DNA from 3 places in the Chelativorans sp. AA-79 genome. Region 2 is predicted to be linked to each of the others. Evidence: predicted binding sites of a transcription regulator. Region 2 holds the regulator's gene; each other region holds the start of a gene.
What was found. The regulator LexA, encoded in region 2, represses DNA repair genes until DNA is damaged. The targets are predictions, from matches to a motif close to TGTTCNNNNTGTGTTCNG.

Region 1: a site for LexA is predicted at 4,430-4,447, ahead of PVE73_RS01650 (metallopeptidase family protein). Genes of this name have one in related genera too.
Region 3: a site for LexA is predicted at 4,832-4,849, ahead of PVE73_RS16505 (sel1 repeat family protein). Genes of this name have one in related genera too.

Annotation. Positions count from the first base shown of each region.
Region 1 covers NZ_CP120361.1:329,252-336,645, reverse strand. Annotated here, with positions in the region: gene thiP (thiamine/thiamine pyrophosphate ABC transporter permease) at 1-307, opposite strand, end outside; gene thiB (thiamine ABC transporter substrate binding subunit) at 283-1,281, opposite strand; TPP riboswitch at 1,318-1,421, opposite strand; gene PVE73_RS01670 (RidA family protein) at 1,551-1,997, opposite strand; gene leuD (3-isopropylmalate dehydratase small subunit) at 2,010-2,615, opposite strand; gene PVE73_RS01660 (CoA ester lyase) at 2,722-3,603, shown strand; gene PVE73_RS01655 (DUF1737 domain-containing protein) at 3,600-3,806, shown strand; gene PVE73_RS01650 (metallopeptidase family protein) at 3,856-4,299, opposite strand; gene PVE73_RS01645 (hypothetical protein) at 4,471-5,463, shown strand; gene PVE73_RS01640 (DUF6504 family protein) at 5,405-6,850, shown strand; gene PVE73_RS01635 (error-prone DNA polymerase) at 6,847-7,394, shown strand, end outside.
Region 2 covers NZ_CP120361.1:2,761,473-2,768,866, reverse strand. Annotated here, with positions in the region: gene moaC (cyclic pyranopterin monophosphate synthase MoaC) at 1-89, shown strand, start outside; gene glp (gephyrin-like molybdotransferase Glp) at 70-1,275, shown strand; gene lexA (transcriptional repressor LexA) at 1,372-2,082, shown strand; gene PVE73_RS13440 (ComEC/Rec2 family competence protein) at 2,196-4,616, opposite strand; gene gltX (glutamate--tRNA ligase) at 4,742-6,169, shown strand; gene gltA (citrate synthase) at 6,337-7,394, shown strand, end outside.
Region 3 covers NZ_CP120361.1:3,368,116-3,375,509, reverse strand. Annotated here, with positions in the region: gene PVE73_RS16535 (endonuclease/exonuclease/phosphatase family protein) at 1-712, opposite strand, end outside; gene PVE73_RS16530 (methyltransferase domain-containing protein) at 885-1,505, shown strand; gene PVE73_RS16525 (AMP nucleosidase) at 1,510-3,009, opposite strand; gene PVE73_RS16520 (hypothetical protein) at 3,053-3,238, opposite strand; gene PVE73_RS16515 (glutathione S-transferase N-terminal domain-containing protein) at 3,466-4,167, shown strand; gene PVE73_RS16510 (DUF2147 domain-containing protein) at 4,218-4,559, opposite strand; gene PVE73_RS16505 (sel1 repeat family protein) at 4,974-5,240, shown strand; gene PVE73_RS16500 (acetyl/propionyl/methylcrotonyl-CoA carboxylase subunit alpha) at 5,344-7,290, opposite strand.

The sequences.
Region 1 (7,394 bases), 2.4 Mb from region 2:
CGGCGAAAAGCTGGAGAATGAGCCCGCGACCCGGAAAACGGGGATGGCGCGCGAGAGCGCGGGCGACGAGGATAGCAGGCACGACCGAAAGCAGCGTGGAAAGCCCCGCCTGCAGGAGCGTGAAGCGGGCAACACGCAGGAGATAAGGATCGAAAGCCGTGATGGCGCTCTGCCAGGAGCGGGCTGCCTCCAGTGCAAGGCCCGCGAAGGCGCCCCCGATGAGAGCCCCGATCGCCGCCAGCGCAAGGATGCCGGCAGCGACACGGCCCGGCCGGGGAAGGCTCACCGGCTCATCACGGAAAGCCACTCGTCGACCCAAGCCTTTCTATTGCGGGCCACGTCCTCGGGCGAGAAGAGCAGCGTCCTAGCCGGTTCCACCAGCTCATCGAAAACCGGGTTCAGGGGCTCGGATGTCCTGCCGGCGGGGAACATCCAGTTCCGCTCGGGGATCGCATCCTGGAAACCGGGCCCGGTCATGAAGGAGAGGAATGCTCCGGCAAGCGGATTGTCCCCGGCCTTCACCGTACGCGCGGCAACCTCGATCTGCAGGTAATGTCCCTCGGAGAAGGCTGCAGCCTTGTAGCGATCCGTGCCCTCGGCAATTCGGTGATAGGCAGGCGAGGTGGTGTAGGAAAACACCATCGGCACCTCGCCACTGGTGAAGAGGCCGTAGGATTCACTCCAGCCGGGGGTGACGGTCAGCACATTGTCCTGGAGCCTGCCCCAGGCCTCCGCAGCCTGATCGCCATAGACCGCCTTCATCCACAGAAGCAGGCCGAGGCCCGGCGTGGACGTGCGCGGATCCTGGATCGCGATCTTGAGGTCGCTTCCGCGTTCCACGAGCTCTTCCAGACTCTGCGGCGGATCCGCAAGGGCCTCTGTGTCGTAGACGAAGGCGAAATAGCCATAGTCATAAGGCACGAAGATATCGTCTTCGAAGCCGCCGGGCACGTCGATATTGCCGGTATCGATATCGTGCGGCATGAACAGGCCGGTCTCCTTCGCCTCGTAAACGAGATTCGTGTCGAGGCCGAGAACGATGTCGGCCCGTGTCTCCTCGCCTTCGAGCCGCAGACGGTTGAGGAGCGCCACGCCGTCAGCCACCGAGACGAATTCGAGATCGCAGGCGCATTCGGCCTCGAAGGCTTCTTCCACCACCGGACCGGGTCCCCATTCGGAGGTGAAGCTCTCATAGGTGTAGACGGTGAGCTTCTCCTGCGCCGTGGCGGGAAGCGCCGCCAAGCCGAATGCCAGGGCCGGAAGAAGAGCTTTCATGCGCATTTCGACGCCTCCTTTGCAACGGTTCCAAGGGAATGAGGCGCCTCGGCGTCTAATCCCTCCGCCGGTGCGAGCCGGATCAGGTTCAGCGGGTTGGCCGATGCCTCTCAGCCGGCAGCAGGCCGGCACCCCGTTAGAGCGACGGGAAGTTAGGCTGGAGTGGGGAAGCGTGCAAGGGGCCCCGGAGGGAGCAGGCATGCTTCATCGATGCCATCACGGTTTCAACCGTCTGCATTGACGTGGGAAACGAGGCGCATGGTCCGCACTGTTTCCTATTTTAAACCGGCACCTGACGGTGTGCGTCTGACATTTCCCGCTCCCCTCATCTTGCCGGTTGTTTCAGCGCGATTGCGCCTGAGCGCCGTCACCTCGATCTCGATCTTCATTTCCGGCTTGTTGAGATCACAGACGATCATGGCCGCGGCCGGCCTGATCTCCCCGAACGCCTCCCCCAGAATGGGGAAGACCCGGTCGACATGGGCGCGGTCGGTCACGTAATAATGCGCCCGAACCACGTCGGCCAACTCGAACCCGCCTTCCTCGAGCGCGGCACGGGTGGTGGCGAGACAGTTGCGGGTCTGCTCCTCCACGGTCTCCGGCATGGAGGTATAGTCGTAACCGGTGGTGCCGGAGACGAAGCACCAGTCGCCCTCGATCACCGCGCGGCTATAGCCTGCGGTCTTCTCGAAAGGAGAGCCGGTAGAGATCAGGCGGCGCAAGGACGCCAAGCCTCAGGCCCAGGGGCGGCTATCGGTGTATTCATCCTCGAAGCTCTTGATGGCCGGCGCCTTTTCGAGCGTCAGTCCGATGTCGTCCAGTCCGTTCAGAAGGCAATGGCGCTTGAAGGCATCGATCTCGAAGGAGATCACGCCGCCATCCGGCCCGTGGATTTCCTGGTGTTCCAGATCCACGGTCAGCGTGGCGTTGGCGCCGCGCTCGGCATCTTCCATCAGCTTCTCCAGCTCTTCCGGGCTGACCGTGATGGGCAGGATGCCGTTCTTGAAGCAATTGTTGTAGAAGATGTCGGCGAAGCTCGTGGAGATCACGCAGCGGATGCCGAAATCGGCAAGCGCCCAAGGCGCGTGCTCACGGCTCGAACCGCAGCCGAAATTGTCGCCCGCAACCAGGATCCTGGCGTTGCGGTAAGCCGGCCGGTTGAGCACGAAATCCGGATTTTCCGAGCCGTCCTCATTGTAGCGCATCTCGGCGAAAAGCCCCTTGCCGAGTCCCGTGCGCTTGATCGTCTTCAGATAGTCTTTGGGGATGATCATATCCGTGTCGACATTGACGATCGGCAGGGGGGCGGCGACACCGGTGAGCGTGGTGAACTTTTCCATGGGGCTGCGTGCCTGTCTGTAACCAGATTGGTGCCACCCCTTTACAACAAGCGCGCGCGGACGCAAAGCCCTTGCGCCGCTCCTTGCACTGCGCCATGAAGTGGCCATGCACGAGCCTCTTCCGCGCCTTCGCCGTTCCGTTCTCTATGTGCCCGCCAGCAACGAAAGAGCGCTGGGGAAAAGCGCGGCGCTTCCTTGCGACGCCGTGATCCTCGATCTGGAGGATGCGGTCGGGCCGGAGGAGAAAGCCGATGCGCGCGAGCGCCTGCGCGCCCTCCTTGCCGGGCCAGGCCGGCCGAAATGCGAGATCGTCATCCGCATCAACCCGCTGGGAAGCGAATGGGGCACGGAGGATCTTCTGGCCGCACGCGCCGGCCGGCCCGATGCCATCCTGCTGCCCAAGGTGGATGGCCCGCGCGACATTCTCGAAGCAGACGCGGCCCTTGACGAGACGGACGCGCCGCGCTCGATCCGCTTGTGGGCAATGGTCGAGACTCCGCGTTCACTTCTCAATATAGGCAGCATCGCGGAGCTCGGGCGCGACCCCGCCGCGCGGCTCTCCTGTCTGGTCGCCGGCACCAACGACATCGCGAAGGAAACGCGCGTGACGGGCCGCGGCAACCTGCTGCCCTGGCTGATGCAGGTCGTGCTCGCCGCACGCGCGGGGAATCTTACTGCGCTCGACGGGGTATCGAACGATTTCCGCGACCTGGAAGCTTTCGGTCGGGAATGCGCCGAAGCCCGCGCCATGGGCTTCGACGGCAAGACGCTGATCCATCCCGCGCAGATCGGGCCCGCCAATTCGGTCTTCGCGCCGACGGGGGAGGAAATCGCCGAAGCGGAGGCGACCGTCGCTGAATTTGCAAAGCCGGAGAACCGCCATCGTGGGGTCATCGCGATCGACGGCCGCATGGTCGAGAGACTCCATCTCGAACAGGCCGAGGCGTTGCTCAAGAAGGCGCGGGAAATCGAGGAGAAAAGCAAATGAGGCTGTACCGCTTTTTGACCGGGCCGGACGATTCCAGCTTCTGCCACAAGGTCACGGCAACGCTGAACAAAGGCTGGCTGCTGCACGGCTCGCCAACTTACGCCTATGATCCCGAGGCGAAGGCCATGCGCTGTGGCCAGGCCGTCTACAAGGAACTGGACGGGCTGGAATACACGTCGGACATGAAGCTCGGCGATTATTAGCGTCTTCGTGGCAACGCAGTCCGGGAGCGGCGGAAGCCGCCCCAAGGATTCACGACCCTGGATGCGGCCAGTCGCCCGCATTCTCCTCGATGCGCGCCATATCGTCGTCCGACAGGCCGAAATGATGGCCGATCTCGTGGATCAGCACATGGGAGACGATATCGCCAAGCGTCTCCTCGTTTTCGGCCCAGTAGTCGAGGATCGCCCGGCGGTAGAGCGTGACGCGGTTGGGGCCTTCTCCCGTAGCCGGGTTCCAGCGCTCGGCGATGCCGCGGCCCTCGAAGAGCCCCAGCAGGTCGAACGGCGTTTCCAGCGCCAGGTCATCCATGATCTCCTCGGTGGGAAACTCCGCCACCTGGATGACGATGTCACCGGTGAGCTTGCGGAACTCTTCCGGCAGGCCGGCATAGGTTTCCATCGCCAGAAGCTCGAATTCCGCAAGCGAGGGTGAAAGCTGGTCGTGCCAGGCGCGTGTTTTGTACATCCGGGCCATCTTGTATCCTTTGCCGGGCATATAGCGCTTTCCGGCGCGGGATTCGAGAGGGCCTGGATTCCATCTGGCCTCCCGGAACAGGGAAGGAATAAAATCCTTCTTGACTCTTGAGGGCGCCTCTGGAATCCATAAGAACATAACAGGAACGACCTATTCGCCGGAGTGAGCGGCATGGCACGTATGGCCATGGCGCAGGAGAAGATTTTTGCCCTGCGCCGGGAAATCGCCAGGATCGAAGGTACGCTGCCCGAGCGCCTTGTTGCGCCGGAAGCCGGCAGTGCTGTGGTGCTGCGGCGCGGCATATCGGCAGTTCGCGAAGGCCGCAGCGCGTTTCTTGGGACTGGCGTTCCGGGGCTCGATTCCGCGCTCGCCGGCGGCGTGCCGCAGGCCGCGCTCACCGAGTTCCACAGCCTCGAGACGCGCGACGCGGGAGCTACGGCAGGCTTCGCCCTCGCCCTTGTCTCTCTGTTGCGCAAGACCGACAGCCAGAGGCAGGGGAAGAGCGCCGTCTGCTGGATCGGCATGGCGAATCTCTTCCGTGAGGCAGGCTTTCCCTATGCCCCCGGCCTCGAAAGACAGTTTGGTCTCTCTCCCGGGGACCTCCTGTTCTCTACTGCGGAGCACCTTGCCGATGCGCTGTGGATCGCCAAGGAGGCCGCCAGGCTCAAGGATTTCTGCGCCGTGGTCCTGGAGATCCGCGGCAATCCCGCCCGGCTCGACCTCACGGCGACCCGCCGCCTCCACCGGCGGGCGCAGGAGGCGGGCCGACCCGTCTTCCTGATCCGCGAGGGGGCCCTGGCGGAACCGACGGCCGCCCTCGTGCGACTCGAGGTTTCCGCCGCCCCTGCCGTGCCGCGTCGGACAGTGGCCGGTCCTTTGGGGGATGCGATCGGCCATCCCGCCTTCACCGTCGTCATCGGCAAGAGCCGCACGGCCCGTCCGGGGCGTTTCATCTTGGAGTGGAATCCCGATGAGCACAGCCTGCGTGAAATCCGCCCAGCGCATTCTCGCGCTCTGGTTCCCGCATCTGGCCACCGACCGTATCTTCCGGCAGCGGGTGGGACGGTCGTGGCGCTGCGGCCCGCCGCCACAGCACCCACCGCTGGTGATCAGCAACCGCGAGAAGAACGCCCAACGCATCGCCGCCCTCGACGAGCGAGCTGAGGCGCTGGGGCTGAAGCCGGGCCTCGGCGTAGCCGACGTCCGCGCCATGCATCCCTCGCTCGAGATCATCGAGGCCGACCCGCAGGCCGACCGCCGCCTGCTCGAAAGCCTGGCCGACTGGTGCGACCGCTACACGCCGCTCGTCGCCCTCGACGGCACGGATGGCCTGTTCCTCGACATCACCGGCTGCGCTCATCTCTTCGACGGCGAGGAGAAGATGATGCAGGAAGTTCAATCCTGTCTCCACCGCCAGGGCTTCGATGCGCGAGCGGGCCTGGCCTCCTCCCCCGGCGCGGCCTGGGCGGCGGTGCGTTTCCCAAGCCTCTCGATGATTCCGCCAGGCCAGGAGGCGGATGCCCTTTCTCCGCTCCCCCTTTCCGCCCTGCGCATCGACGCGGAGACCCGTGCCAAGCTGGAAAGCGTGGGCCTTTACACGGTGGGGGTCATCCTCCATGCTCCGCGCGCGCCGCTGGCGCGCCGCTTCGGCGCCGGACTCCTTGAGCGGCTCGATCAGGCGTTGGGACGGATCGAGGAGGCGATCTCCCCGCGCCTGCCCGTGCCGCCGCTCTCGGCGGAGCGGCAGCTGGCCGAGCCGGTCGTCCATGCCGCAGACATCGAGAACCTCGTCCATATGCTCGCCGTCACCCTGCGGCTGGATATGGAGCGGCGCGGCGAGGGCGCCGACGCCTTGCTGCTTTCGCTCTTCAGGGTCGATGGCGCGGTGAACCGGCACGTGGTCCGAACCTCCCTGCCGCTGCGCGATCCGGCCGTGATCCGCAGGCTGTTCCGCGAGAGGCTTGCCGCGGCAGGTGACAAGATCGATGCCGGCTACGGCTTCGAGCTGGTGCGCCTTTCGGTGCTGAAGGCCTCTTCCTTCGCCCTTGCGCAGGTCGATCTCGCCGGCGAGAGCACATGCGAGGAAGAGAGGCTCGCTTTTTTCGCCGACCGCGTACGCGCCCGCCTCGGCGAGCATGCTCTGATGCGGCCCGTACCCGTCGAAAGCCATGTTCCCGAGCGCGCCGTCCGGATGCTTCCCTTCGCCGCGGCGGGCAAGGCGGCCGTGCTGCCCGTTGGAGAGGCGCCGGCCGCATCGGCGCGGCCGATCCGCCTCTTCTCCCGTCCCGAGCCGGTGGAGGTGATCGCCGCCGAGGTGCCGGAGGGCCCGCCGCTGCATTTCCGCTGGCGTCGCGCTACGTATCGCGTCGCCCGCTCCGAAGGGCCGGAGCGCATCGCGCCGGAATGGTGGCACGAACCGGACGATGCGGCCACGCGCGATTATTTCCGCATCGAGGATGCCGAGGGCCGGCGCTTCTGGCTCTACCGCCAGGGCCTCTATGGTGCCGCGGAAGACATGCCGCGCTGGTTCATGCACGGGATTTTCCCATGAGCGCGGCTGCCGTTCCCGCCTATGCGGAATTCGCCGTGCAGTCGAACTTCTCCTTCCTGCGCGGCGCCTCGCGGCCGGAGGAACTGGTTGTTGCGGCAAAGCTCTACGGCCATTCGGCCATGGGTCTTGCCGATCGCAACACGGTGGCCGGCGTGGTACGCGCCTGGAGCCAGTCGAAGCATATTGAACTGCCGGAAACGGGAGAGGTGGTTCAGCTGCCTTATCACCCCGGCTGCCGGCTCGTCTTTTCCGACGACATGCCGGACGTGCTGACCTATCCGCAGGACCGCCGGGGCTGGGCGCATCTCTGCCGCATGCTGACCGTCGCCAACGAGCGCGGCGAGAAGGGCGAGCCTGACCTGCGCACGGAAGATTTCCTGGCCTGGGGCGACCGCATGTCCCTCGCCGTCCTGCCGGACCTTCATGCGGCTGAGGAAAAGATCCTTTCCCTTCTGCGCTCGCTCAAGGACCGGTTCGGGCGCGATCTCCGCCTTGCTGTCGCGCCGGCCTATGGTGGGAACGACCGCTGGCGGCTTGCCCAGGC
Region 2 (7,394 bases):
TCACCGATGTCCGGCTCGTCGAGAAGACCGGGGGGAAATCGGGGATCTGGCGCGCCGGAGATGCGGACCATGGCGCTGCTGCCCGTTAACGAAGCCCTCGCGCGCGTGCTCGAGGGGATGAGGCCTCTTCCCGCCGAGGTGCTGCCACTGGCCGAAACGGCCGGGCGCACCCTTGCCGGCGACCTTGACGCCCAACGCACGCAGCCGCCCTTCAACGCCTCCGCCATGGACGGCTATGCCGTCCGGGCCGCTGATATCGAATCTCCTCCCGCCACACTGTCCGTCATCGGTGAATCGGCCGCCGGTCGGCGTTTCGAAGGCCGTGTAAAGCCGGGCGAAGCCGTGCGCATCTTCACCGGCGCCCCCGTTCCCGAGGGAGCCGACACGATCCTCATCCAGGAAAACGCGTCGCCCCTTGAAAATGGCCGTATCGAGGCCCTCGAGCCGGCGACGTCGGGCCGGCACATCCGGCGCGCGGGCCTTGATTTCCGCGAGGGCGAAACGATTCTCGCGCAAGGCCGGCTTCTCGATCCTGCAGCCCTGTCGCTGGCCGCCGCCGCCGGACATGCGCGGGTGCCGGTGGTGCGCAGGCCGCTTGTCGCCGTCATCGCCACGGGGGACGAACTCGTGCCGCCGGAGGTGGTGCCGGGTCCCGACCAGATCGTCGCTTCCAACAATTTCGGCATCGGCGCACTCGCAGGGCTCGATGGCGCACGCGTGCTGGACCTCGGCATCGTGCCGGACAGGCAGGACGCTATCGCTGCGGCGATCCAGAAGGCTCTTTCGGCACGTGCAGATATCATCGTGACGCTGGGCGGCGCGTCCGTCGGCGAGCACGACCTGGTGCGGCCGGTGCTCACGGCGGAAGGCATGGAGCTTGCGTTCTGGAAAATCGCCATGCGCCCTGGCAAGCCGCTGATGTTCGGCCGCTTTGCAGAAGCGCGCGTACTGGGACTGCCCGGCAATCCGGTCTCCAGCCTCGTCTGCGCCCATCTTTTCCTGCGCCCGATGGTGGCCAGGCTTTCAGGCCGCCCATTCCGGCCCGACTTGCGGACGGCCACCCTCACCAAGGCGATGAAGGCGAACGACGAGAGGCAGGACTATGTGCGCGCGGGGGTCGAGGAAAGCGCGGACGGGTTGACCGCGGCACCCTTCGACACGCAGGACTCCTCCATGCTGAGCACGCTCGCCGCGGCCAATGCGCTGGTCGTCCGCGAACCGAATGCACCCGCAGCCGAAGCCGGGGAGTCCTGCACGGTGCTGATGCTCCGGTAAGGGCTTTTATACCAAGCCACTTTACTGTTGCGGAACACAACTCGAACATATAGTGTATGTTCTGGTTTTGTTTATGACTGATTCCGGGTGGTAAAGATGCTCACGCGCAAACAGCACGAGTTGCTGCTTTTCATTCATGCCCGTCTCAAGGAGACCGGCATACCGCCCTCTTTCGATGAAATGAAGGAGGCGCTCGACCTGGCCTCCAAATCCGGCATCCACCGGCTGATCACAGCATTGGAGGAACGCGGGTTCATCCGCCGCCTGCCCAACCGGGCACGCGCTCTGGAGGTGCTCAGGCTTCCCGATTCGATCGCTCCCGGGCTCGCGGCGCCGCGCAAATTCTCACCCAGTGTCATCGAAGGCGGCCAGGGGCGCGGCGCGCCTGCTCCGAAGCCAGCCGCAAACAATGACGACGAGACGGGTGTGGTCTCGATTCCGGTGATGGGACGCATCGCCGCGGGTGTGCCGATCGATGCCATCCAGCACCGGACGCACTCGATCGGCGTCCCGCCCGATATGATCACGGGCGGCGAGCACTACGCCCTGGAAGTCAAGGGCGATTCAATGGTCGAAGCCGGAATTTTCGACGGCGATACGGTCGTTATCCGCCAGACACAGACGGCCAATCCCGGCGATATCGTCGTGGCGCTCGTGGACGACGAAGAAGCGACGCTGAAGCGCTTCCGCCGCAAGGGTGCATCGATCGCGCTCGAGGCGGCCAACCCCGCCTATGAGACACGGATCTTTGGCCCTGACCGCGTGAAGGTGCAGGGGCGGCTCGTCGGCCTCATCCGCCGCTATTGAGCGGCTGCTGTCTGAAAGAAGGGCCCCTGCCGGCGAATGGAGCCGCGGGGCTCAATCTCGTCGGCATGGAGCGTTGCTATAGCAGCGACCGGAAAAGGATTCACCCGCCCTCTTTATTCCCGACCTGTGACTGACAGGAGCCGGGTCTGTGACGCACGAGGAGGCGGTGCCTCCAGCCGGGGCTCCTTTTTCCGCCTTGTATAAGGCGGCAGGCCGCGCGCGGCCCTGGACCAGGTCCTGTGCGCGTGCCAGGGTCGGTATGGCTCTTCGATCGCGAAGGTGATGTCGGCGCGAAGAGCGGCTTCGCCGCGTCGAATGTCGACGACAGCGCTGCCCCTTCGCGCGAGTTCGCGCTTGGTGATGACAACCGCCCGGTTTGCACCGCAGGGGTTTCCCGCCGTCGCGTCATCGATCACGATCAGCGTTGCCGTCGCGCAGGCGATTCGGGCCACTTCCGGGCTTTCCGCATGAGCGATCACCGCTCCGCTTTGGTGCTGTGCGACACAAAGTCCGTCACCGCAGGAAAAGGCGTTCCCCGGCAGCCCGCCGACAGGAGCGCCGGCCGTTACCGGTTTGAGCACCCTTTCCGCGTTGAGAGAACGCGTCCAGTCTTCCATGGTGAAACCGTTGGGCCGGTTCCGGTTGACAGCGATGACGCCCCCTTCTCCGCCAACACCCACCAACCGGGCATCCTCGCTGATGAAGATATCAGGCAGTTCCCGTGTCATCAGCAACCCAATCCCGATGGCAAGGAAAGGCAGGGCCAAGAGCCTCAGCCGTGTGGTGGAAATGACGAGGATCACGAGAGCCGCCGTGAGTGCCAGCAGTGCCGGAAGCGGGATCAGCCCGACTGCGTCGATCGGTGTGCGATCGGAGAACCATTTCGCAACCGCGATCACGGCGGCGATCGCGTGCGCCATGATCTTCAGGAAAAACCCGTCGAGGCCGAAGGGCATGGCGACCATTGCCAGAACGGCCGCCGGCATGGCGATCGTCGAGACGAAGGGCATCGCTGCGAGATTGGCCGGCAGGGCCAGCGGCGTGGCGCGCTGAAAATGCCAGATGCCGTAGAGAGCCGTCGCCGTGCCCGCGATCAGCGAGGTGGCGGCGAGGCCGATCACGAAACCGAGCGCCATGCGCCCCGCGCGGTGGACCAGCGACCCGTTTGGGGGCGCAGCCGAAGCGCGACCGCTCCGACGTCCGCTCCAGACGGCATAGCCGGCTATCAGGGCGGCGGTTGCGGCGAACGACATCTGGAAGCTTGGCCCCACCACCTCGTGCGGCGACAGGGCGATGATGATGAGCGCCGCGATCGCCACATTGCGCATGGTGAGAGCAGCACGGTCGAAGATCAGCGCGGCAAGCATCACTGCAAGCATGATATAGCTGCGCTTGGCGGCCACCTCCGCACCGGAGATGAAGAGATAGAGCGTGCAGAAGGCAAGTGCCGCCGCCGCGGCATATTTCTTCACCGGCACGCGGGAGGAGAAGCCGGGAAAGAGGGCACTGCCGGCCCTCAGCATGAACATCACGGTGACTGCGACCAGCGCCATGTGCAGGCCGGAGATGGAAAGGATGTGCGCCAGCCCGGACCGGCGCAGCCATTCGTTCACCTCTTCCGGAATGCCCGACCGGTAACCGGTGATCACTGCCACCGCCACTTCGCCCTTCGACCCGTCGATTTGGCTGCGGATTCGTTCGGCGAGCGCCAGACGCACGGTCTCGAGGGTGCGGTTCAGGCGAGCGGTAAACGGCGCTTCGCCCGCAATCTCTGCACGCTCCGGCCCTTTCATGAAGAAGCCGATCGCACCGATCCCGCTGTAATAGCTTGCAAAGGAAAAGTCATAGCTGCCGGGACGCACCGGGCCGGAAGGCGACATGAGCCGCACCAGCCCGGTGACGCCATCGCCGGGGCGCAGGCCGGCAGGCACGCCTCGCGCGGTCAGCCGCACCCGTTCGGGCGCATAGCGCAGCCGCGGGCGCTCCGTCGTCACGATGTCGATGATCAGGCGAATACGGCCGCTCGCCTGATACTCGATACCGGCCACCCTGCCGGTGATCCGCGTCGTCACGTCCGAGCCCAGCACCGGTGTCGCCGCACGCCAGGTCTCGATTTTCGCCGCGCCGACGCCGGCGGTGATGGCAAGGACGGCGCCGCAGCACACGAGCCCCGCCGGCCTGCTCTGCAGGAGCCAGACGGCCAGCAAGAGCGGGGCTGCCAATGCGAAAAGAAACGGGAATTCCGGCTCCCAGGGGAGAGCGTAGTAGATTACAGCTCCTAGGCCCAGCAGCACCGGTAGGCAAAGGAATGCACCCCCGCGCGCGCCGTCTCTTGCCAGTTCGCCCAAGACGGCTTGCGGAAGCATCCGCAGGCCTGCGCCCCGCAAGGGAGCGGCCCGTCCGGAAGAGACGACGGCCACCAGCCCCGGCTCCCGTATAGCAGCCGAAACGACCTTACCCGTCGACGCAGCCTCCTCCAAGACGAGGAAGTGCAGTCGCTCGCGCTCGGCGGCTTCCGCTCGTTCGCCCCCCATGCCCCTGTTTCTCCCGCAGGCGCTTGCACCCCAACTCGCCTATGCTACATGACGGACAGCCAATTTCCACCCGGCGCAGGCGATGGCCGAAAATGCGCCGCTTTGAACGAATCCGGACAAGAAAAATGGCAGAATCCGTCGTCACCCGCTTTGCGCCCTCGCCCACCGGCTTCCTCCATATCGGAGGCGCACGCACGGCCCTCTTCAACTGGCTCTACGCCCGGCACACGGGCGGCAGGATGCTGCTCAGGATCGAGGACACCGACCGGCAGCGCTCCACGCCGGAAGCGACGGCGGCCATCCTTGACGGGCTTGCCTGGCTGGGGCTCGATTGGGACGGGGAGCCGATTTCCCAGTTCGCCCGTGCCTCCCGCCATAAAGACGTGGCGGAGGAACTGATTGCGCGGGGCGAGGCCTATTATTGCTACTGCACGCCCGAGGAGATCGAGGCGATGCGCGAGAAAGCGCGTGCCGATGGGAGGCCGCCGCGCTATGACGGCACATGGCGCGACCGCGACCCGGGCGAGGCGCCGGCCGGCGTGAAGCCAGTGGTCCGCATCAAGGCGCCCGCCGAGGGAGAGACCGTCATCCGCGACCGTGTGCAGGGAGACGTGCGCTTCCCCAACAAGGATCTTGACGATTTCATCATCCTGCGTTCGGACGGCACGCCCACTTACATGCACGCCGTGGTGGTGGACGACCACGATATGGGCGTCACCCACATCATCCGAGGCGACGATCACCTCACCAATGCCGCTCGCCAGGCGATCATTTACCGCGCGATGGGTTGGGATCTGCCGGCGATGGCCCATATACCGCTGATCCATGGGCCGGACGGCGGCAAGCTCTCGAAGCGTCATGGAGCACTCGGCGTCGATGCCTATCGGGCCATGGGCTACCTGCCCGCGGCCCTGCGCAACTATCTCGCGCGACTCGGATGGAGCCATGGCGACGACGAGGTGATGACCACCGAGCAGATGATCGAATGGTTCGAGATCGAGGACATCAACAAAGGTGCGGCACGCTTCGATTTCCAGAAAATGGAAGCGCTGAACGGCGTCCATATGCGCCAGATGGACGATGACGTTCTTTTCGAGCTTTTTGTCGCCACGCTGCCGCATCTCGAAGGCGGACGGGCTTTTCTCGACAAGTTCGACGAAAAGCACCGGGTGCAGCTTCGCGCCGCCCTCCCCGGCCTCAAGGAGCGGGCGAAGACGCTGGTGGAACTGATGGACGGGGCGCGTTTTCTTGTCGCCGAGCGTCCGCTGCCGGTCGAGGAGAAAGCGGCGGAGTTGCTCGACCAAGATGCCCGGGTAATGCTTGCAGCGCTTGCCGACGAGTTTGCCGGCCTCGACACCTGGACGGCGGGGAGCACCGAGGCAGTCGTCCGTGCCTTTGCAGAGAAGACCGGCCGGAAGCTCGGCAAGGTGGCTCAGCCGCTGCGGGCCGCAGTTACGGGGCGCACCACCTCGCCCGGCATTTTCGATGTCTTGGCCGTGCTCGGCCGCGAGGAGTCGCTTGGCCGCATTCTTGACCAGGCGACTGGTGCGTAAGCCCGCACAATCGCGTATGTTGCAGCGCAACACACGTGGCTGTCAAGCTTGGCAGGGTGGGGCAAATGCGCTAGCTAGAGGCACCCAAAACCGTGCTGGCGGTTGCCTGCCATTTCCGTGGCGACGACATTCCTGCCCCAAGTTTCAAGACAGAGAGGTAATGTGCGATGGCGAATTCGACGGTAAAACTTGAACTTGGTGGAGAGACCAGCGAATACCCGGTGCGCAACGGCTCGATCGGGCCCGATGTCTTCGACATCGCCTCGCTCTACAAGCAGACCGGGATGTTCACCTACGATCCCGGTTTCACCTCCACGGCGAGTTGCGAGTCGAAGATCACCTATATCGACGGCGACGAGGGCGTGCTGCTCCATCGCGGCTACCCGATCGATCAGCTCGCCGAACACGGCGACTTTCTCGAAGTCTGTTATCTGCTCCTTTACGGCGAGCTGCCGACAAAGGCGCAGAAGGAAGATTTCGATCTGCGCGTGACGCGGCACACGATGATTCACGAGCAGATGTCGCGCTTCTTCACCGGGTTCCGCCGGGACGCGCATCCCATGGCGGTGATGTGCGGCGTCGTCGGCGCGCTCTCGGCTTTCTACCATGACTCGACGGACATCTCCGATCCGCATCAGCGCATGGTGGCCTCGATCCGCATGATCGCCAAGATGCCGACGATCGCGGCCATGGCCTACAAATACCATATCGGCCAGCCCTTCATTTACCCGCGCAACGAGCTCTCCTACGCCGCCAACTTCCTGCATATGTGCTTCGCGGTGCCCTGCGAGGAATACAAGGTCAACCCCGTCATGGCGCGGGCCATGGAGCGGATCTTCATCCTGCATGCCGACCACGAGCAGAACGCGTCCACTTCCACCGTCAGGCTCGCCGGCTCTTCCGGAGCGAACCCCTTCGCCTGCATCGCCGCCGGCATCGCCTGCCTCTGGGGTCCCGCCCATGGCGGCGCGAACGAGGCTGCCCTCAACATGCTGGCCGAGATCGGCACGGTCGAGCGCATCCCCGAATATATCGAGCGCGCCAAGGACAGGAACGATCCCTTCCGCCTGATGGGCTTCGGTCACCGGGTCTACAAGAACTACGATCCGCGCGCCAAGATCATGCAGAAGACCTGCCACGAGGTGCTGGCCGAGCTCGGCATCAAGGACGATCCGCAGCTCGACATCGCCATGGAGCTGGAGCGCATCGCCCTTACGGACGAGTA
Region 3 (7,394 bases), 610 kb from region 2:
TGGCGGTTGCTCCCATTTTCCTCTTCAGCGTCGGCGTCACATGGGTGAGCTGCCTGGACTGCTCGAAGGGCCACGGCCAGCCCAGATGGATGGCCGCGATGTCCACCGCCGTGCCGCCGAAACTGACCGTGGCGATGGCCAGAGCCCCCTTGTTGAAGCACTCCGCCCGGGATGGATGCAGGAACGGCCGGCGCGAGAGGATGGCGACACCGCCGACGCCCGGCCGCGAACAGAAGAGGCTGTGCGGATATGCCTTCTCGATCAAGGCCAGTTCGCGCCGCCACATGGCCGACACCTCCTCCAGCGTGATCACGTCCGGCTGGCTGCGGCCGATCAGCGACAACACCTCTTTCGGGCTGCTGTTGTCATAGCGCAGGTTGAGCTGAAGCAGCCGGTAACGGGCGACATCCGGCGGGGAAGCCTCTGCGGGGCCGCCGGAAAGCCGCTGGAGAAGCGGGACATCGAGGACGCTGGTGAAAGCGGCCACGGCCAGCGCGAGGGCGAGCAGGCCGTGCGCGCGCCAGGAGGCGAAGAACAGCAATGGCAGGGACAGCACGGCGAGCAACACCGCCAGATGTGCACGGAGATGGGCGAAGCTGTCGAAGGCGGGGTGCAGGTGCTTTAGGAAGCCAAGCACCAGCGGCACCGAGACGCAGAAGGCCGCTGCCATGGCGATGGCGGCAAGGCGGGAGGTGCGGCGCTGGCTGCTCATGCCGATGCTCTAACGGTGCAAATATGGCGGGGGCAAGGGCAAAATGCCTCCCCCCGAGCCCGCAGGTATCGGTTGCCGTTTGCGAGCTCCGCTTCGTGATTCACACGCGAAGGCGAGTTGCCGGAGAAGAAGAATGGCTGTAGCGTCCCCCAGCTTCCCGAGAGGCTCTTCAATGGCACGCTGCAACCCCGAAAGATCCGCTACGCCGTCCGACGTGCTGCCCTTCCTGCGGGCATGGCTCTCGAATCCGTGGCGCGTCTCGGCCATAGCGCCTTCGAGCTCCGCGCTCGCGGACCTCATCACCAGCGAGATCGGCCCCAAATCGGCGCCTGTCCTGGAGCTCGGCGCCGGAACCGGTGTTTTCACGCGCGCGCTTCTCAAGCGCGGGCTGGCGCAGGAGGACCTCACGATCATCGAACTCGGCCCGGATTTCGTGACCTTGCTGCGCCAGCGCTTCCCCAATGCCCGCATCCTGCCGGTGGATGCCGCGCGCCTTGCCCAGGCCGGCCTCTACGAGGGGGCTCCGGTCGGTGCGGTCGTAAGCGGACTCCCGCTTCTTTCCATGAGCCCGCGCAAGATCATGGCGATCGTCGCCGGCGCATTCTTCTACATGCGTCCCGGCGGCTCCCTCTACCAGTTCACCTATGGTCCGCGCTGCCCGGTTCCGCGTCCCATTCTGGACCGGCTGGGCCTGAAGGCGGTACGCATCGGCCGGACGATGCTGAACGTGCCGCCCGCTTCCGTCTACCGCATCACGCGCCGCAGTCCGCTGCACGGCCCAGGCGCGGCTTGACGGCCTACTGGAACGCCGTCTCGGAGAAGCTGCGCAGCTTGCGCGAATGGAGGCGCTCCGGCGGCATCTCCGCCAGCTTCTCCACCGCGCGCATGCCGATCTTCAGATGCTGCGCCACCTGCCGCTTGTAGAAATCCGTGGCCATGCCGGGCAGCTTCAATTCGCCGTGCAGCGGCTTGTCGGAGACGCAGAGCAGCGTTCCGTAGGGCACGCGGAAGCGGAACCCGTTGGCCGCGATCGTGGCCGATTCCATGTCGAGCGCGATGGCGCGCGATTGGGACAGCCGCTGCACCGGGCCGCGCTGCTCGCGCAGCTCCCAGTTGCGGTTGTCGATGGTCGCGACGGTGCCGGTGCGCATGATGCGCTTCAGCTCGTATCCGGAAAGCCCCGTGACCTCTGCCACCGCCTCCTGCAGCGCCACCTGCACCTCGGCCAGCGCCGGCAGCGGCACCCACACCGGCAGGTCGTCGTCGAGCACGTGGTCCTCGCGCACATAGGCGTGCGCGAGCACATAGTCGCCCAGCGCCTGGGTGTGGCGCAGCCCGGCGCAGTGGCCGAGCATCAGCCATGCATGGGGACGCAGGACGGCGATGTGATCGGTGATCGTCTTCGCGTTGGAGGGGCCGACGCCGATATTGACCATTGTGATGCCGCCGTGATCGGCCTTTCTGAGGTGATAGGCGGGCATCTGCGGCAGGCGCGACAACATCACGTCCGGCGGCGAGCTCTCGCCGGCCATGGTCACGATGTTGCCGGGCTCCACGAAGCACTCGTAGCCTCCGCCGCCCTGCGCCATCAGCTCGCGTGCGAGGGCGCAGAACTCGTCGATATAAAACTGGTAGTTCGTGAAGAGGACGAAGTTCTGGAAATGCTCCGGCAAGGTCGCGGTGTAGTGCGAGAGGCGGTGGAGCGAATAGTCGATGCGCTGCGCGGTGAAGGGGGCAAGCGGCATCGGGTCGCCCGGCCCCGGCTCGAAGGTGCCGTTGACGATGTCGTCGTCCATGGAGTTCAGGTCCGGCACGTCGAAGAGGTCGCGCAGGGGGCGCTTGAGATGGTTCGCGACGGCGCCTTCCACATAGGTGTCCTTCAGGAAGGCGAAATGCAGCGGGATGGGCGTCTCCGATTCGGAGACCGTCACCTCCACGCCGTGATTGCGCATGAGGAGCCCGAGCTGATCGACGAAGTAGCTCTCGAACAGGTCGGGCCGGGTGACCGTGGTCGCATAGGTGCCGGGTGCCGGTACGTGCCCATAGGCCAGCCGCGTGTCGATCTGGGCGAAGGACGCGGTCGAGAGACTCACCTCGGGATAGAAGGCGCGGTAGCGGCGGTCGCTTTCGCCGCTTTGGCCGATGCGGATGAACGCCTCGCGCAGGAAGGCGGTGTTGCGTTCATAGATCTCCTTCAGGGCCTCGACGGCCTCGCGCGCGTCGCTGAAGGACCGGCGCGCCACCGGTTCGGGGCTGGAGATGGTTTCGATGGGTTGAGGGTAGATTCGCTTTTCCATGTCCCATTATAGGGATTCTGGAGGGCGTTTTCGAGGTCGGGAATCACCGCGACCGCTGCAGGCTGACCAGCAGAACGAATCCGGCGCCGGCCGTCTTCTTTTCGTAGAGCCCGCCGCCGGCTCCATCTGCCCCGCCCATCAACATCAAGGGAAGCGCGAGTACGGAAAGAACCATGGCCGCTCTCGCCATCAGATGAAACAGTTCCGCGAGATTGAGGTTATTTGTCATGGTTCTGCCCTGCCGCCCGTATTCCGTTGCCGATGTCGCCGTCCATTGATGGGAGTGCCGTCCGCCTGGGACCGTGAGGGCATACTGCCGCGGCGGCGCTGAACCGGTGCTGAGATCACCATTCATCCGCGGTTCAAGATTATTGATCGGTTTTTAGTTCGATGAGTATTGAACGAAACCGTCCGTTGTCCGTAGTTCTTTCGTGTCCAATCCAGGAGAAAAGGCTCATGACGACACAGACCAAACCCATCGAGCTGCACTATTGGCCCACGCCCAACGGATACAAGATCACCATCATGCTGGAGGAGCTCGGGGTTCCCTACGAGGTCCGCTACGTGAATATCGGCAAGGGCGACCAGTTCAAGCCAGAGTTCCTGAAGATCTCGCCGAACAACCGAATGCCGGCCATCGTCGACCCGGAAGGGCCCGGCGGCGAGCCGATCTCAATTTTCGAGTCCGGTGCGATCCTGCAATATCTCGGGCGGAAATTCGGCCGCTTCTATCCGGCCGACGAGCGGCAGCGGGTCGAAGTCGAGCAGTGGCTGTTCTGGCAGATGGGAGGGCTCGGCCCGATGGCCGGGCAGGCGCACCATTTCCGCAACTACGCGCCCGAGAAGCTCCAATATGCGATCGAGCGCTACACCAACGAATGCAATCGCCTCTATGGCGTGATGAACAAGCGGCTTGCCGTTCGCGAGTTCCTGGCCGGCGACTATTCCATCGCCGACATGGCCTCCATCGGCTGGACGCGATCCTACGAGAACCAAGGGCAGGACCTGAACGAGTTCCCCAACCTGAAGCGCTGGTTCGAGACCATGATGGCGCGGCCTGCCGTGCAGCGCGGGATCGAGGTCGGCCAGGAGCACCGCCGCAACATCGCCAATGACGAGGAAGCCAAGAAGGTGCTCTTCGGCCAGAGAGCGCGCTGAACGCGCATCCGACGAAGGGGCGGGCGCGGGCCCGCCCTTCGCCCTTGCGGCTACATGCGCGTCCAGGTCTCGTTGCGGCAGATCAGGCCGCCGAGCACGCAGCCGCCCATCCTGAAGGAATTGCCGTCGAGGCTGCCTTTGCCCTTGTAGGTCTTGTCGCTGGCGGGATCCGTCACCGTACCCGTATAGCTCCCGCCGCCCGCGGCGCTGAAACGGCCGATCTCTTTTCCCGCATGCGGCCCCGTCTTCATGGTGATGCAATAGGCGCCGCCGCAATCGGCGATCTCCGCCGTGCTGCCGGAGCGGGTTCTCCATTGCCCTTCGATCGGATCGGCAAAGGCCGCCCCGGTGGCGGCGAGCAGAAGGCTCGCCGCAAGCATCGGTTTCAGCATCGTTCTCCTCCCTGTGACCGCCAGGCGGACGGTTCTCCGCCTATGACGCGCACGTAAGAGTAAACCGACTTTGGCCCGCTTGGAAGACAGGGACCTGCCCCGCGGGAAGGCCGCCGGAGACCGGGGCGGGCGGGGCAGTCCTTCATCGCCGGCTGCCGGCGTGGTTAGGAAAGGGTTGCTTCGGAATTTACCATTTTAGCTCCGCGAAGGAGAAGAAACTGCAGCGTTGCGGGCAATTCCATCCTTAACGGAATCCGGCCGTTTACCGATTGTTTTCGCTTTATTTTCCGCACGTTAATCAAGCCGCTTAACGGCCGTTTCAAGGCTCTCTGGCATTCTGCGAACCATCGAAGGCACCGCGAAAAGAACAAATGGCGGGCTGCTCTCAGGAAGAGAAACAGGGACATTTGAACTATGGCACGTTTCAACATTCATGAGGCTGAATCGGGCGCCATCGGCGCGGGCGCCCAGGCCGACATTCTTTTCCAGCTCGGCATCATGTATGCGACCGGCCGCGACTGCGACGTGGACCTGGTCGCCGCGCACAAATGGCTGAACATCGCGGCCATCAAGGGATCGGCGAGCGCGGCCAGGATGCGCGCCGAGCTCGCGGCCACCATGACGAAGGCGGATATCGCCCGCGCGCTGCGCGAAGCGCGGGAATGGATGACGATGCACTGAATTCCTGGGGAAGTGAGGGGCGCGGCGCACCGGTGGGGGCGCCGAAGGAACGCCGTGGCGGCAGGACGGGCCGCCGCGGCGTTTTGCTTTTCGTCCCGTCGGCTCACGCCTCGAACCGCACCAGTACGGCCCCGTCATTGACCTGAGCGCCTTCGGAAGCGATCTCGGCGATCACGCCGTCATGGGGGGCGGTGATGGTGTGCTCCATCTTCATGGCTTCCAGCACGAGGAGAGGCTGGCCCTTCTTCACGGCCTCGCCCGCGGCTGCCCGCACGAGCTTGACCAGCCCCGGCATCGGCGCGCGCAGGCTGTCGCCGGCGGCATCGTGCTCGGCGAGAAGGAGCGGGTCGGCGAGGCGGAACGTGTGGCTCGCCGCGCCCTCGAAGACGGTGAGGTGACCCGGCCAGGCGGCGATGCGCGGCGTGGCCTCGGCGGAGAGCTGGAAAGTCTCCGCGTCCCCTCCCTCGCGCCGCACGGCGAAGCGGCCCTGGCCGTCGCCGGTGATGGCGAAGCTCAGCGCCTGCTCGCCGTGATGCAGCGTGCGGCGGTGGGTGAGCGGGTGGAAATGCCCGTAGGCCGATATCGCGTCGAAGGGATCGGGCGCCTCCGGCGTGAACCGTGCGCCTGAGGCCGCGAGCGCGGCAAGGGCGGCCGTGCGGGGCGCGGGCTCGGGCAGGGCGGTGAGCGTCGCCTGCCTCCGGGCGATGAGCCCGGTATCGAGACGGCCGGCGGCGAAATCCGGATCGCGCGCGAGCCGCGCCAGGAAGGGCGTGTTGACGGTTGCGCCTGCGACCTCCGTCTCATCCAGCGCCGTTGCCAGGGCGGCGAGCGCCGTCGCGCGGTCTTCCGCGTGGACGACGAGCTTGGCGATCATGGGATCGTAATAGGGCGAGACGGCGTCGCCCTCGCGCACGCCGGTCTCCACGCGGATCGCGGCGTCCGGTACATCCTCCGGGAAGCGCAGGTGGTGCAGCGTGCCGGTGGCGGGCAGGAAGTCGCGCGCGGGATCCTCGGCATAGATGCGCGCCTCGAAGGCGTGGCCGGAAAGGCCGATCTCCTCCTGGGCGAGCGGCAGGGCCTCGCCGGCGGCGACGCGGATCTGCCATTCCACGAGGTCGATGCCGGTCACCATCTCGGTGACGGGATGCTCCACCTGCAGGCGGGTGTTCATCTCCATGAACCAGAACCGGTCGGGCTTCAGGCCCTTCGAGGCATCGACGATGAACTCGACGGTGCCGGCACCGCGATAGCCGATCGCCAGCGCGGCTTTCACGGCGGCCTGGGTCATGGCCGCGCGCATGGCGGCGGTCATGCCGGGGGCGGGGGCCTCCTCGATCACCTTCTGATGGCGGCGTTGGGCGGAACAGTCGCGCTCGAACAGGTGGACGACATTGCCGTGCCGGTCGCCGAAGACCTGCACCTCGATATGGCGGGGCGTCTCGACGAGCTTTTCCACCAGCACGTGGGAATCGCCGAAGGCGGCCTTGGCCTCGCGCCTGGCGGCGGCGAGCGCATCGGCGAACTGGTCGGGATCGTCCACGCGACGCATGCCCTTGCCACCGCCGCCCGCGCGCGCCTTGATCAGCACGGGATAGCCGATCTCGCGTGCCTTGGTGGCGAGCACCACGAGTTCCTGCGCCTCGCCGTGATAGCCGGGCACCACGGGCACGCCGGCCTTCTCCATCAGTCGCTTGGCGGCGTCCTTGTGGCCCATGGCGCGGATGGCCTTCGCCGAGGGGCCGATGAAGACGAGGCCGGCCTTCTCCACCGCCTCCACGAAATCCGGGTTCTCGGACAGGAAGCCGTAGCCCGGATGGATCGCCTCGGCACCGGCCGTCTTCGCCGCCTCGATGATGCGCGCGCCGTCCAGATAGCTGTCGGCGGCGGCCGCCCCGCCGATAGGCACGGCCTCGTCGGCAAGGGCCGCGTGCATGGCCCGCGCGTCGGCATCGGAATAGACGGCAACGGTGGAGATCCCCATGCGGCCTGCCGTCCGCATCACGCGGACGGCGATCTCGCCGCGATTGGCGATCAGGATCTTTCTGAACATCCGGCCTCCTGTCCACTGAGCACGGTCGGTGATTTGCACGATCTATAGCGCGCGGGGAGGGCGGCGTCATGGGCTGGGAACAGGCGGGCACGCTTCATCCTCGC